One region of the Mesorhizobium newzealandense genome, then DNA from elsewhere that is predicted to be linked to it. Evidence: riboswitches for the same ligand, from Rfam matches in the RefSeq annotation. Region 1 holds a riboswitch; each other region holds the start of a gene.
The links. A riboswitch is a leader RNA that binds a small molecule or an ion and turns the genes downstream of it on or off. The one in region 1 is predicted to bind thiamine pyrophosphate.

Region 1 (3,269 bases):
AAGCGCAGCGCCTGGTAGATGCCGACTTCGAGCGTCGTCGCGGCCGGACCGCCGCCGAGCGTCAGCACGATCGTGAACGAGGTGATGCAGAGCATGAAGACAAGCCCGGCGACACCCGGTAACGCCGCACGCAGCGTTGGCCATTCGATCAGCCGGAACGCCGGCCGCGCCCCCATGCCGAGTTGGCTCGCCAGCCGCCACTGATCGGCGGGAATGGTCTGCAGTGCCTCGAGGAACAGCCGCACGCTGAGCGGCAGGTTGAAGAAGACATGGGCGACGAGGATGCCCGACAGGCCATAGATGCCCGGCCAGTCTCCACCGCCGATCACGCTGAACACGCCGGCGAAATAGCCGGCGCGGCCATAAAGCGCCAGAATGCCGAGTGCCGCGACGATGGCCGGCAGCGCCAGCGGCACGGCGAACAGCTGCAGGATGAAGGCGCGGCCAAGGAAGCGCGGATGCCGCGACAGCGCGCGCGCCACGAACAGTGCCGGCACCACCGAAAGCAGCGTCGAGAGTACGGCCTGCCACAAAGTGAAGCGAACGACGCGGAGGAGATAGGGATCGAAGGCAGCCCAGGCGCCGGAGAAATCGTGAGCGCCTTCGATGAGCAGTCCGGCAAACGCACCGCCGATCAGCAGCGCGATGGCGGCAAGCGCGATGATGCCGGCGCTGATGCGGGTGTCAGAGGACGGGCGTCTTCGACCCTCCCCCTTGTGGGGAGGGTCGGCAAGTGGATGTCGCGAAGCGGCATCTGCTGGCCGGGGTGGGGGTGAGGCCGTCTTCAAGGTTGCAGCCCCCACCCCGCTCCGCTACGCGGATCGACCCTCCCCACGAGGGGGAGGGTGAAACGCGCTCTCATTTGCTCATCACCGCCAGCCATTCATCCACCCAGGCCTTGCGGTTGGCGGCGACCTCTTCGGAGCTGAACAGCAAGGTCTTGGTCGGCTTGACCAGTTTGTCGAAGGCAGGGTTGAGCGGCTTGTCGGTCTTGCCGGCCGGGAACATCCAGTTGGTCTCGGGGATGGCATCCTGGAATTTCGGTCCGGTCATGAAGGCCATGAACTTTTCCGCCAGCGGATTCTTGGCCCCTGTCGTGGTGATGCCGGCGACCTCGATCTGCAGATACTCGCCCTCTTCGAACGACGCTGCCTGGTAGCGCTCGGTGTTCTCGGCGACCATGTGATAGGCAGGTGAGGTGGTGTAGGACAGCACCATCGGCGCCTCCCCCTTGGTGAACAGGCCGTAGGCCTCGCTCCAGCCAGGCGTCACGGTCAGCACCTTCGCCTTGAGCTTCGCCCAAGCCTCCGGCGCCTTGTCGCCATAGACCGACTTCACCCACAACAGCAGGCCGAGGCCCGGCGTCGAGGTACGCGGATCCTGGATGACGATCTTGTCGTCGGCGCTGCCTTCGACTAGGTCCTTCAGGCTCTTCGGCGGGTTCTTCAGCTTCTCGGTGTCGTAGACGACGGCGAAATAGCCATAGTCGAAAGGTACGAAAATGTCGTCGCTCCAGCCGCCCGGCACATTGACACCGGACACGGCGCCATGCGGCGCAAACAGGCCTGTGGCCTTGGCATCGGCGGTCAGATTGGTGTCGAGGCCGAGCACGATGTCAGCCTTGGTCGATGCGCCTTCCAGCCTGACGCGGTTGAGCAGCGCGACGCCATCGGCGACCGAGACGAAGTCGACATCGCAGCCGCATTCGGCCTCGAATTCCTTCTTCACCACTGGACCCGGACCCCAGTCGGCGGTGAAGCTCTCATAAGTGTAGATGGTGAGCTTGTCCTTGGCCAAGGCCGGCCCGGACAGGACCACAGCCATCGCGGAGACAAGAGAGTATAAAAGCGTGCGCATCGGCGCCTCCTTCGTTCGAATTGAAAGGAATTGAGGCGTCGGACTGTCCGAAACGTCTAATCCCTCCGCCGGTACAAACCGGATCAGGTTCAGCGGGTTGGCGACTTTGCCTCTCAGCCGGTCCGCGAAGATCGCGTCCGGCACCCCGTTAGAGCGTTTCGACACATAGGCCCGGCCGATCCCCCACGCAAGTGGGAGTTTGCCGGCCTTCCGTTTCCCGTGCCGGGCTGGTAAGGGCCACACGATATGAGCACATTCACCATCCTACTTGGCGGCGATCTCATCCGCACGCCCCGGCTCGACCGCCAGGTCGAAGGCTCCCGCGTCATCGCCGCCGACGCCGGCATCGGTTATGCGCGGCTGCTGGGTCTAGTCCCGGAACTGTGGGTGGGTGATTTCGATTCGGTACCCGCCAACCTGCCGGACGATCTCGCCGCCGTACCCCGCCGGACCTTCCCGGCGGAGAAGGATAAGACCGATGGCGAACTGGCCATCGCCGCCGCGCTGGAGCGCGGCGCGACCAGCCTGGTGCTCGCCGGCGCCTTCGGCGGCAAGCGCGCCGACCACGCCTTCTTGCATCTGGCGCTCGCCCTGCGGCTGGCCGAGGCCGGAACGAGGATGCTTCTGAGCAGCGGCGCCCAGGAAGGCGTCCCGCTGCTGCACGGGAAAGCCGGCTTCGACTATGCCGACGGCACGCTGTTTTCGGTGCTCGGCTTTTCCGATCTTTCCGGCCTGACTGTCACGGGCGCCAAATGGCCGCTCGACCATGTCAAGGTGGCGTTCGGCTCGTCATTGACCATCTCCAACGAGGTCAGGGGTCACCTCGAAATCACGCTCGGCCATGGCCGCGCATTGTTGCTCGCTCACCCCTATCCCCTACCTGAAAGCTGACATGGCCCCGCCTCTTCTCAATCTCGACGGGATAAAACTGACCTTCGGCGGCACGCCGCTGCTTGATGGCGCCGCCTTGACCGCGTCGGCCGGCGACAAGATCGCTTTGGTCGGCCGCAACGGGTCCGGCAAGTCGACGCTGCTGAAGATCGCCGCCGGCCTGATCGAGCCGCAGGATGGCGAGGTGTTCCGCCAGCCCTCGGCGACCGTCCGCTATTTACCGCAGATGCCCGACATGGAGGGTTTCGCAACGGTCCGCACCTATGTCGAGGCGGGACTTGGCCCCGCCGACGATCCCTATCGCGCCAGCTATTTGATGGAGCATCTCGGCCTGTCGGGCGAGGAGCGGCCGAACGATCTTTCCGGCGGCGAGGCCAGGCGCGCCGCCCTCGCCCGCGTCATGGCGCCGGAGCCCGATATTCTGCTGCTCGACGAGCCGACAAACCATCTCGATCTCTCGGTGATCGAATGGCTGGAAGAGGAGCTCGTCCGCACCTCCTCGGCACTCGTCGTCATCTCGC
Region 2 (3,269 bases), on a different contig from region 1:
TCATCGGTCTCGACCAAGGCGAGAATGAAAGTCTCGTGCGCGTCCAGCTTCGATACCTTCGGCTTGCCCTGCCGCCCAGGTTCCAGATTGCCGCTCGAACGCCAGGCCCGATACCATGCACCAGACGTCGATATCCCGATGGCAAACCGCCGTGCCGCTTCTCGGGTCGACAGGCCTGCCTCTATCGCCTCGATAACACGCGTCCGCAAATCCAGGCTGTAAGCTCGTGCCATGCCGCTGCTCCTTCCGCAAATCACTTCGATCAGGGAATCAGAACAAGCCGTTCACTGCAAACAAACGACTCCGATTAAGGGAAAACCGCTCTAGGTGGCTGGCGCACGAAGTGTGAAGGCCGGCAAGGTCTGCTGGCCCTATTCGGCCCTCGGCAATACATGTATGAAACGAGCCGACGTCATGGCAGGCGCAGACCGCACCAAGCTCGGTATTGAGGGTGTAATTGGATGTCGAGCAGGTTCGTCCGACCGGTGGTAGTGCAAGTTGGACGACATGACCGTGAGCGCGTCATTTTCGATGTGAACGACGCGGCCACGATTCTGCTCCGGAGCTTCCATGATCAGACGAAGAAGCGGAAACTGGCTATGGATGCATGCCTTCAGGTTCTGCGTGGCGAAGCCCACCCGCTGGTTGCCAGACGGGCTTTCGTTGTGGCGGCGTTAGAAGCGAAAATTCTGCGCAGTGATTGAGTTACAAGATTATAATAGCCTCAATTACTTCAACCCCCCCCGCAAGAGCAGTAACGCAGACAAATAGATCGAACGAACGCTTACTCTTGTAGCCGCGATACATAGCTGCGTATCGAGTGCTGCGCTCGTCGCGCAAGATTGATTCGTTGGATCATCCGCCAAGCTCAGGTTTGCGGCGGAGGGTCTTTCCGGTTGGTGGAACGCAACCCTGTCGTCGCCGCCAGAAGGGCCGCATTGCTTCTCCGGCACGCCGTCGGCGCTGCCCCCCTGCGGATCTCCACGACGACGGGCTCGCCGTCGATGACCTGCATGAGGGCCTCTGGAGTTGTCGAAGAAGAAGCCGCCTCACGCACAAGCCGCAGGACATCGACCGCTTCGTGCCGCACCAGGCCAATGCCCGCATTTTTGATGCCGTAGGGAAAAACCTTGGCCTTGCCGATCGTGCTGTCGTCAAGACGATCGCCGAATACGGCAATTCTTCCGCCGCGACGATCCCGCTGACGCTGTCACTGGCCACCAGACGAAGCCATTTCGGCCTGGCGAAAAAGTTCTTCTGGCGGCGGCGGGAGCGGGCTTGAGCGGCGGCGCTGTCGTCGTTGGAATATAGCCGAGCGGTGGCCGCCCACGGGCCAAAACTGTCCGAGTGAGATGGATGGCCGGTCGACAGGCGCTTGACAAAGCGGCGCCGTCCCGTTCAACTCCAGACATTCACCAGGGGGGTCCCGACAAGGGGCTGAGATACTGCTGGCTTTCGCAGCGCAGTGACCCGTTGAACCTGATCCAGTTCATACTGGCGTAGGGACGGTGCAAGCGCTTTGCGGGAGTTTATGCCCGAAGACCTGTCTCGAGCAGGTCGGCCAAAGCGTCTTTTCATCCTTCCGGCACAGAACTGGGTCTCCAATGCAATGAGCAAAGGAGCCTCAATGAATGCCTTGACCCCAGCGGTTTCCACGGGACCGCTGCCTGCCTCACGAAAAATCCACAAATCCGGCGTCCTCCATCCACAGATCAGGGTGCCGATGCGCGAAATCTCAGTCCATCCGACGGCGGGTGAACCGCCCGTGACGGTCTACGATCCATCTGGCCCATATACCGATGTGACGGTCGAGACGAGCATCGAGAAAGGCCTGGCGCGGCTTCGGCACGAATGGATCGCAGCGCGAGGCGATGTCGAAGCTTATGACGGCCGCCATGTCAGGCCGGAAGACAACGGCTTCGCCGTGGGCGAGCGTCTGACGCCGGAATTCCTCGTTCGCAACCGCCCGTTCAAGGGCAAGGCCGGCAAGGCGGTGACCCAGCTTGCCTATGCCCGCGCCGGCATCATCACGCCCGAAATGGAGTTCGTCGCCATCCGCGAGAACCTTGGCCGCGAGATCCTGCACGGCAAGCTGCAACGCGACGGCGAAGCCTTCGGCGCGAAGCTTCCCGATTTCGTCACGCCGGAATTCGTGCGCGACGAGGTGGCGCGCGGGCGCGCGATCATCCCCGCCAACATCAACCATCCCGAGAGCGAGCCGATGATCATCGGCCGCAATTTCCTGGTGAAGATCAATGCCAATATCGGCAATTCCGCCGTCACCTCCTCGATGGCCGAGGAAGTCGAAAAGATGGTCTGGGCGATCCGCTGGGGCGCCGACACGGTGATGGATCTGTCGACCGGCCGCAACATCCACAACATCCGCGAATGGATCGTGCGCAATTCGCCGGTGCCGATCGGCACCGTGCCGCTCTATCAGGCACTCGAAAAGGTCGGCGGCATCGCCGAGGACCTGACTTGGGAAGTCTATCGCGACACCCTGATCGAGCAGGCCGAGCAAGGCGTCGACTATTTCACCATCCATGCTGGCGTGAGGCTGCATTACATCCCGCTGACCGTTGACAGGGTCACGGGTATCGTCTCTCGCGGCGGTCGATCATGGCCAAATGGTGCCTGCACCATCACCGGGAAAGCTTCCTCTACGAGCATTTCGCGGAGATCTGCGACATCTGTCGCGCCTATGACGTCTCCTTCTCGCTCGGCGATGGCCTTCGCCCCGGCTCGATCGCTGACGCCAACGACGCCGCGCAATTCGCCGAACTGGAAACGCTTGGCGAACTGACGAAGATCGCCTGGGCCAAGGACTGCCAGGTGATGATCGAGGGTCCGGGCCATGTCCCCATGCACAAGATCAAGCAGAACATGGACAAGCAACTCGCGATCTGCGGCGAGGCGCCGTTCTATACGCTCGGGCCGCTGACGACGGACATCGCCCCGGGCTATGACCACATCACGTCGGGCATCGGCGCCGCCATGATCGGCTGGTTCGGCACCGCCATGCTCTGCTATGTGACGCCGAAAGAGCACCTAGGCCTGCCCGACCGCGATGACGTCAAGACCGGCGTGATCACCTACAAGATAGCCGCGCATGCAGCGGATCTTGCCAAGGGCCCATCCCGCGGCAAAGATCCGCGACGACGCGCTGTCGCGGGCGCGGTTCGAGTTCCGCTGGGAAGACCAGTTCAACCTGTCACTCGACCCAGAAACGGCGCGCTCGTTCCACGACGAGACCTTGCCGAAGCAGGCCC
Region 3 (3,269 bases), on a different contig from region 1:
TGAGGGTGTAATTGGATGTCGAGCAGGTTCGTCCGACCGGTGGTAGTGCAAGTTGGACGACATGACCGTGAGCGCGTCATTTTCGATGTGAACGACGCGGCCACGATTCTGCTCCGGAGCTTCCATGATCAGACGAAGAAGCGGAAACTGGCTATGGATGCATGCCTTCAGGTTCTGCGTGGCGAAGCCCACCCGCTGGTTGCCAGACGGGCTTTCGTTGTGGCGGCGTTAGAAGCGAAAATTCTGCGCAGTGATTGAGTTACAAGATTATAATAGCCTCAATTACTTCAACCCCCCCCGCAAGAGCAGTAACGCAGACAAATAGATCGAACGAACGCTTACTCTTGTAGCCGCGATACATAGCTGCGTATCGAGTGCTGCGCTCGTCGCGCAAGATTGATTCGTTGGATCATCCGCCAAGCTCAGGTTTGCGGCGGAGGTCTTTCCGGTTGGTGGAACGCAACCCTGTCGTCGCCGCCAGAAGGGCCGCATTGCTTCTCCGGCACGCCGTCGGCGCTGCCCCCCCCTGCGGATCTCCACGACGACGGGCTCGCCGTCGATGACCTGCATGAGGGCCTCTGGAGTTGTCGAAGAAGAAGCCGCCTCACGCACAAGCCGCAGGACATCGACCGCTTCGTGCCGCACCAGGCCAATGCCCGCATTTTTGATGCCGTAGGGAAAAACCTTGGCCTTGCCGATCGTGCTGTCGTCAAGACGATCGCCGAATACGGCAATTCTTCCGCCGCGACGATCCCGCTGACGCTGTCACTGGCCACCAGACGAAGCCATTTCGGCCTGGCGAAAAAGTTCTTCTGGCGGCGGCGGGAGCGGGCTTGAGCGGCGGCGCTGTCGTCGTTGGAATATAGCCGAGCGGTGGCCGCCCACGGGCCAAAACTGTCCGAGTGAGATGGATGGCCGGTCGACAGGCGCTTGACAAAGCGGCGCCGTCCCGTTCAACTCCAGACATTCACCAGGGGGGTCCCGACAAGGGGCTGAGATACTGCTGGCTTTCGCAGCGCAGTGACCCGTTGAACCTGATCCAGTTCATACTGGCGTAGGGACGGTGCAAGCGCTTTGCGGGAGTTTATGCCCGAAGACCTGTCTCGAGCAGGTCGGCCAAAGCGTCTTTTCATCCTTCCGGCACAGAACTGGGTCTCCAATGCAATGAGCAAAGGAGCCTCAAATGAATGCCTTGACCCCAGCGGTTTCCACGGGACCGCTGCCTGCCTCACGAAAAATCCACAAATCCGGCGTCCTCCATCCACAGATCAGGGTGCCGATGCGCGAAATCTCAGTCCATCCGACGGCGGGTGAACCGCCCGTGACGGTCTACGATCCATCTGGCCCATATACCGATGTGACGGTCGAGACGAGCATCGAGAAAGGCCTGGCGCGGCTTCGGCACGAATGGATCGCAGCGCGAGGCGATGTCGAAGCTTATGACGGCCGCCATGTCAGGCCGGAAGACAACGGCTTCGCCGTGGGCGAGCGTCTGACGCCGGAATTCCTCGTTCGCAACCGCCCGTTCAAGGGCAAGGCCGGCAAGGCGGTGACCCAGCTTGCCTATGCCCGCGCCGGCATCATCACGCCCGAAATGGAGTTCGTCGCCATCCGCGAGAACCTTGGCCGCGAGATCCTGCACGGCAAGCTGCAACGCGACGGCGAAGCCTTCGGCGCGAAGCTTCCCGATTTCGTCACGCCGGAATTCGTGCGCGACGAGGTGGCGCGCGGGCGCGCGATCATCCCCGCCAACATCAACCATCCCGAGAGCGAGCCGATGATCATCGGCCGCAATTTCCTGGTGAAGATCAATGCCAATATCGGCAATTCCGCCGTCACCTCCTCGATGGCCGAGGAAGTCGAAAAGATGGTCTGGGCGATCCGCTGGGGCGCCGACACGGTGATGGATCTGTCGACCGGCCGCAACATCCACAACATCCGCGAATGGATCGTGCGCAATTCGCCGGTGCCGATCGGCACCGTGCCGCTCTATCAGGCACTCGAAAAGGTCGGCGGCATCGCCGAGGACCTGACTTGGGAAGTCTATCGCGACACCCTGATCGAGCAGGCCGAGCAAGGCGTCGACTATTTCACCATCCATGCTGGCGTGAGGCTGCATTACATCCCGCTGACCGTTGACAGGGTCACGGGTATCGTCTCTCGCGGCGGTTCGATCATGGCCAAATGGTGCCTGCACCATCACCGGGAAAGCTTCCTCTACGAGCATTTCGCGGAGATCTGCGACATCTGTCGCGCCTATGACGTCTCCTTCTCGCTCGGCGATGGCCTTCGCCCCGGCTCGATCGCTGACGCCAACGACGCCGCGCAATTCGCCGAACTGGAAACGCTTGGCGAACTGACGAAGATCGCCTGGGCCAAGGACTGCCAGGTGATGATCGAGGGTCCGGGCCATGTCCCCATGCACAAGATCAAGCAGAACATGGACAAGCAACTCGCGATCTGCGGCGAGGCGCCGTTCTATACGCTCGGGCCGCTGACGACGGACATCGCCCCGGGCTATGACCACATCACGTCGGGCATCGGCGCCGCCATGATCGGCTGGTTCGGCACCGCCATGCTCTGCTATGTGACGCCGAAAGAGCACCTAGGCCTGCCCGACCGCGATGACGTCAAGACCGGCGTGATCACCTACAAGATAGCCGCGCATGCAGCGGATCTTGCCAAGGGCCATCCCGCGGCAAAGATCCGCGACGACGCGCTGTCGCGGGCGCGGTTCGAGTTCCGCTGGGAAGACCAGTTCAACCTGTCACTCGACCCAGAAACGGCGCGCTCGTTCCACGACGAGACCTTGCCGAAGCAGGCCCACAAGCTGGCGCATTTCTGCTCCATGTGCGGGCCGAAATTCTGCTCCATGCGCATCTCCCACGACATTCGTGCCGAAGCGCAGAAGGAAGGAATGGCGGCGATGGCGGAAAAATATCGCGATGGCGGCAATCTCTACATGCCGGTGAGCGACAGCGTGCCCAAAGGACCAGAGCCGTCATGAGGGTGCTGGTCAAAGGGGCCGGCGTCGCCGGCCTCACGGCGGCCTTCGAATTGGCCAGACGCGGCGCGGCGGTCACCGTCGCCGACGTCCGGCACGGCCGTGGAGGCAATGCATCGTGGTTCGCCGGCGGCATGCTGGCGCCGTGGTGCGAGCGCGAAAGCGCCGAGCAGCCGGTGCTGGATCTCGGACGCGGCGCCGCCGACTGGTGGGAGGCGGTGCTGCCTGGTCAGGTGACGCAGGCCGGAACACTGGTTGTGGCACC

Region 2: it holds a riboswitch for thiamine pyrophosphate, as region 1 does, so the genes downstream of both, thiC (phosphomethylpyrimidine synthase ThiC) here and thiB (thiamine ABC transporter substrate binding subunit) in region 1, are expected to answer to the same signal.
Region 3: it holds a riboswitch for thiamine pyrophosphate, as region 1 does, so the genes downstream of both, thiC (phosphomethylpyrimidine synthase ThiC) here and thiB (thiamine ABC transporter substrate binding subunit) in region 1, are expected to answer to the same signal.

Annotation. Positions count from the first base shown of each region.
Region 1 is NZ_JBHUGZ010000005.1:21,007-24,275, reverse strand. It holds gene thiP (thiamine/thiamine pyrophosphate ABC transporter permease) at 1-677, opposite strand, end outside; gene thiB (thiamine ABC transporter substrate binding subunit) at 859-1,857, opposite strand; TPP riboswitch at 1,901-2,015, opposite strand; gene ACFSOZ_RS07260 (thiamine diphosphokinase) at 2,104-2,748, shown strand; gene ACFSOZ_RS07255 (ABC-F family ATP-binding cassette domain-containing protein) at 2,750-3,269, shown strand, end outside.
Region 2 is NZ_JBHUGZ010000004.1:7,103-10,371, reverse strand. It holds partial or broken gene ACFSOZ_RS07135 (IS630 family transposase) at 1-233, opposite strand, end outside; gene ACFSOZ_RS07130 (DUF982 domain-containing protein) at 462-704, shown strand; partial or broken gene ACFSOZ_RS07125 (3-oxoacyl-[acyl-carrier-protein] synthase III C-terminal domain-containing protein) at 1,058-1,311, shown strand; TPP riboswitch at 1,408-1,524, shown strand; partial or broken gene thiC (phosphomethylpyrimidine synthase ThiC) at 1,628-3,269, shown strand, end outside.
Region 3 is NZ_JBHUGZ010000012.1:243,027-246,295, forward strand. It holds gene ACFSOZ_RS17630 (DUF982 domain-containing protein) at 16-258, shown strand; partial or broken gene ACFSOZ_RS17635 (3-oxoacyl-[acyl-carrier-protein] synthase III C-terminal domain-containing protein) at 613-866, shown strand; TPP riboswitch at 963-1,079, shown strand; gene thiC (phosphomethylpyrimidine synthase ThiC) at 1,184-3,007, shown strand; gene thiO (glycine oxidase ThiO) at 3,004-3,269, shown strand, end outside.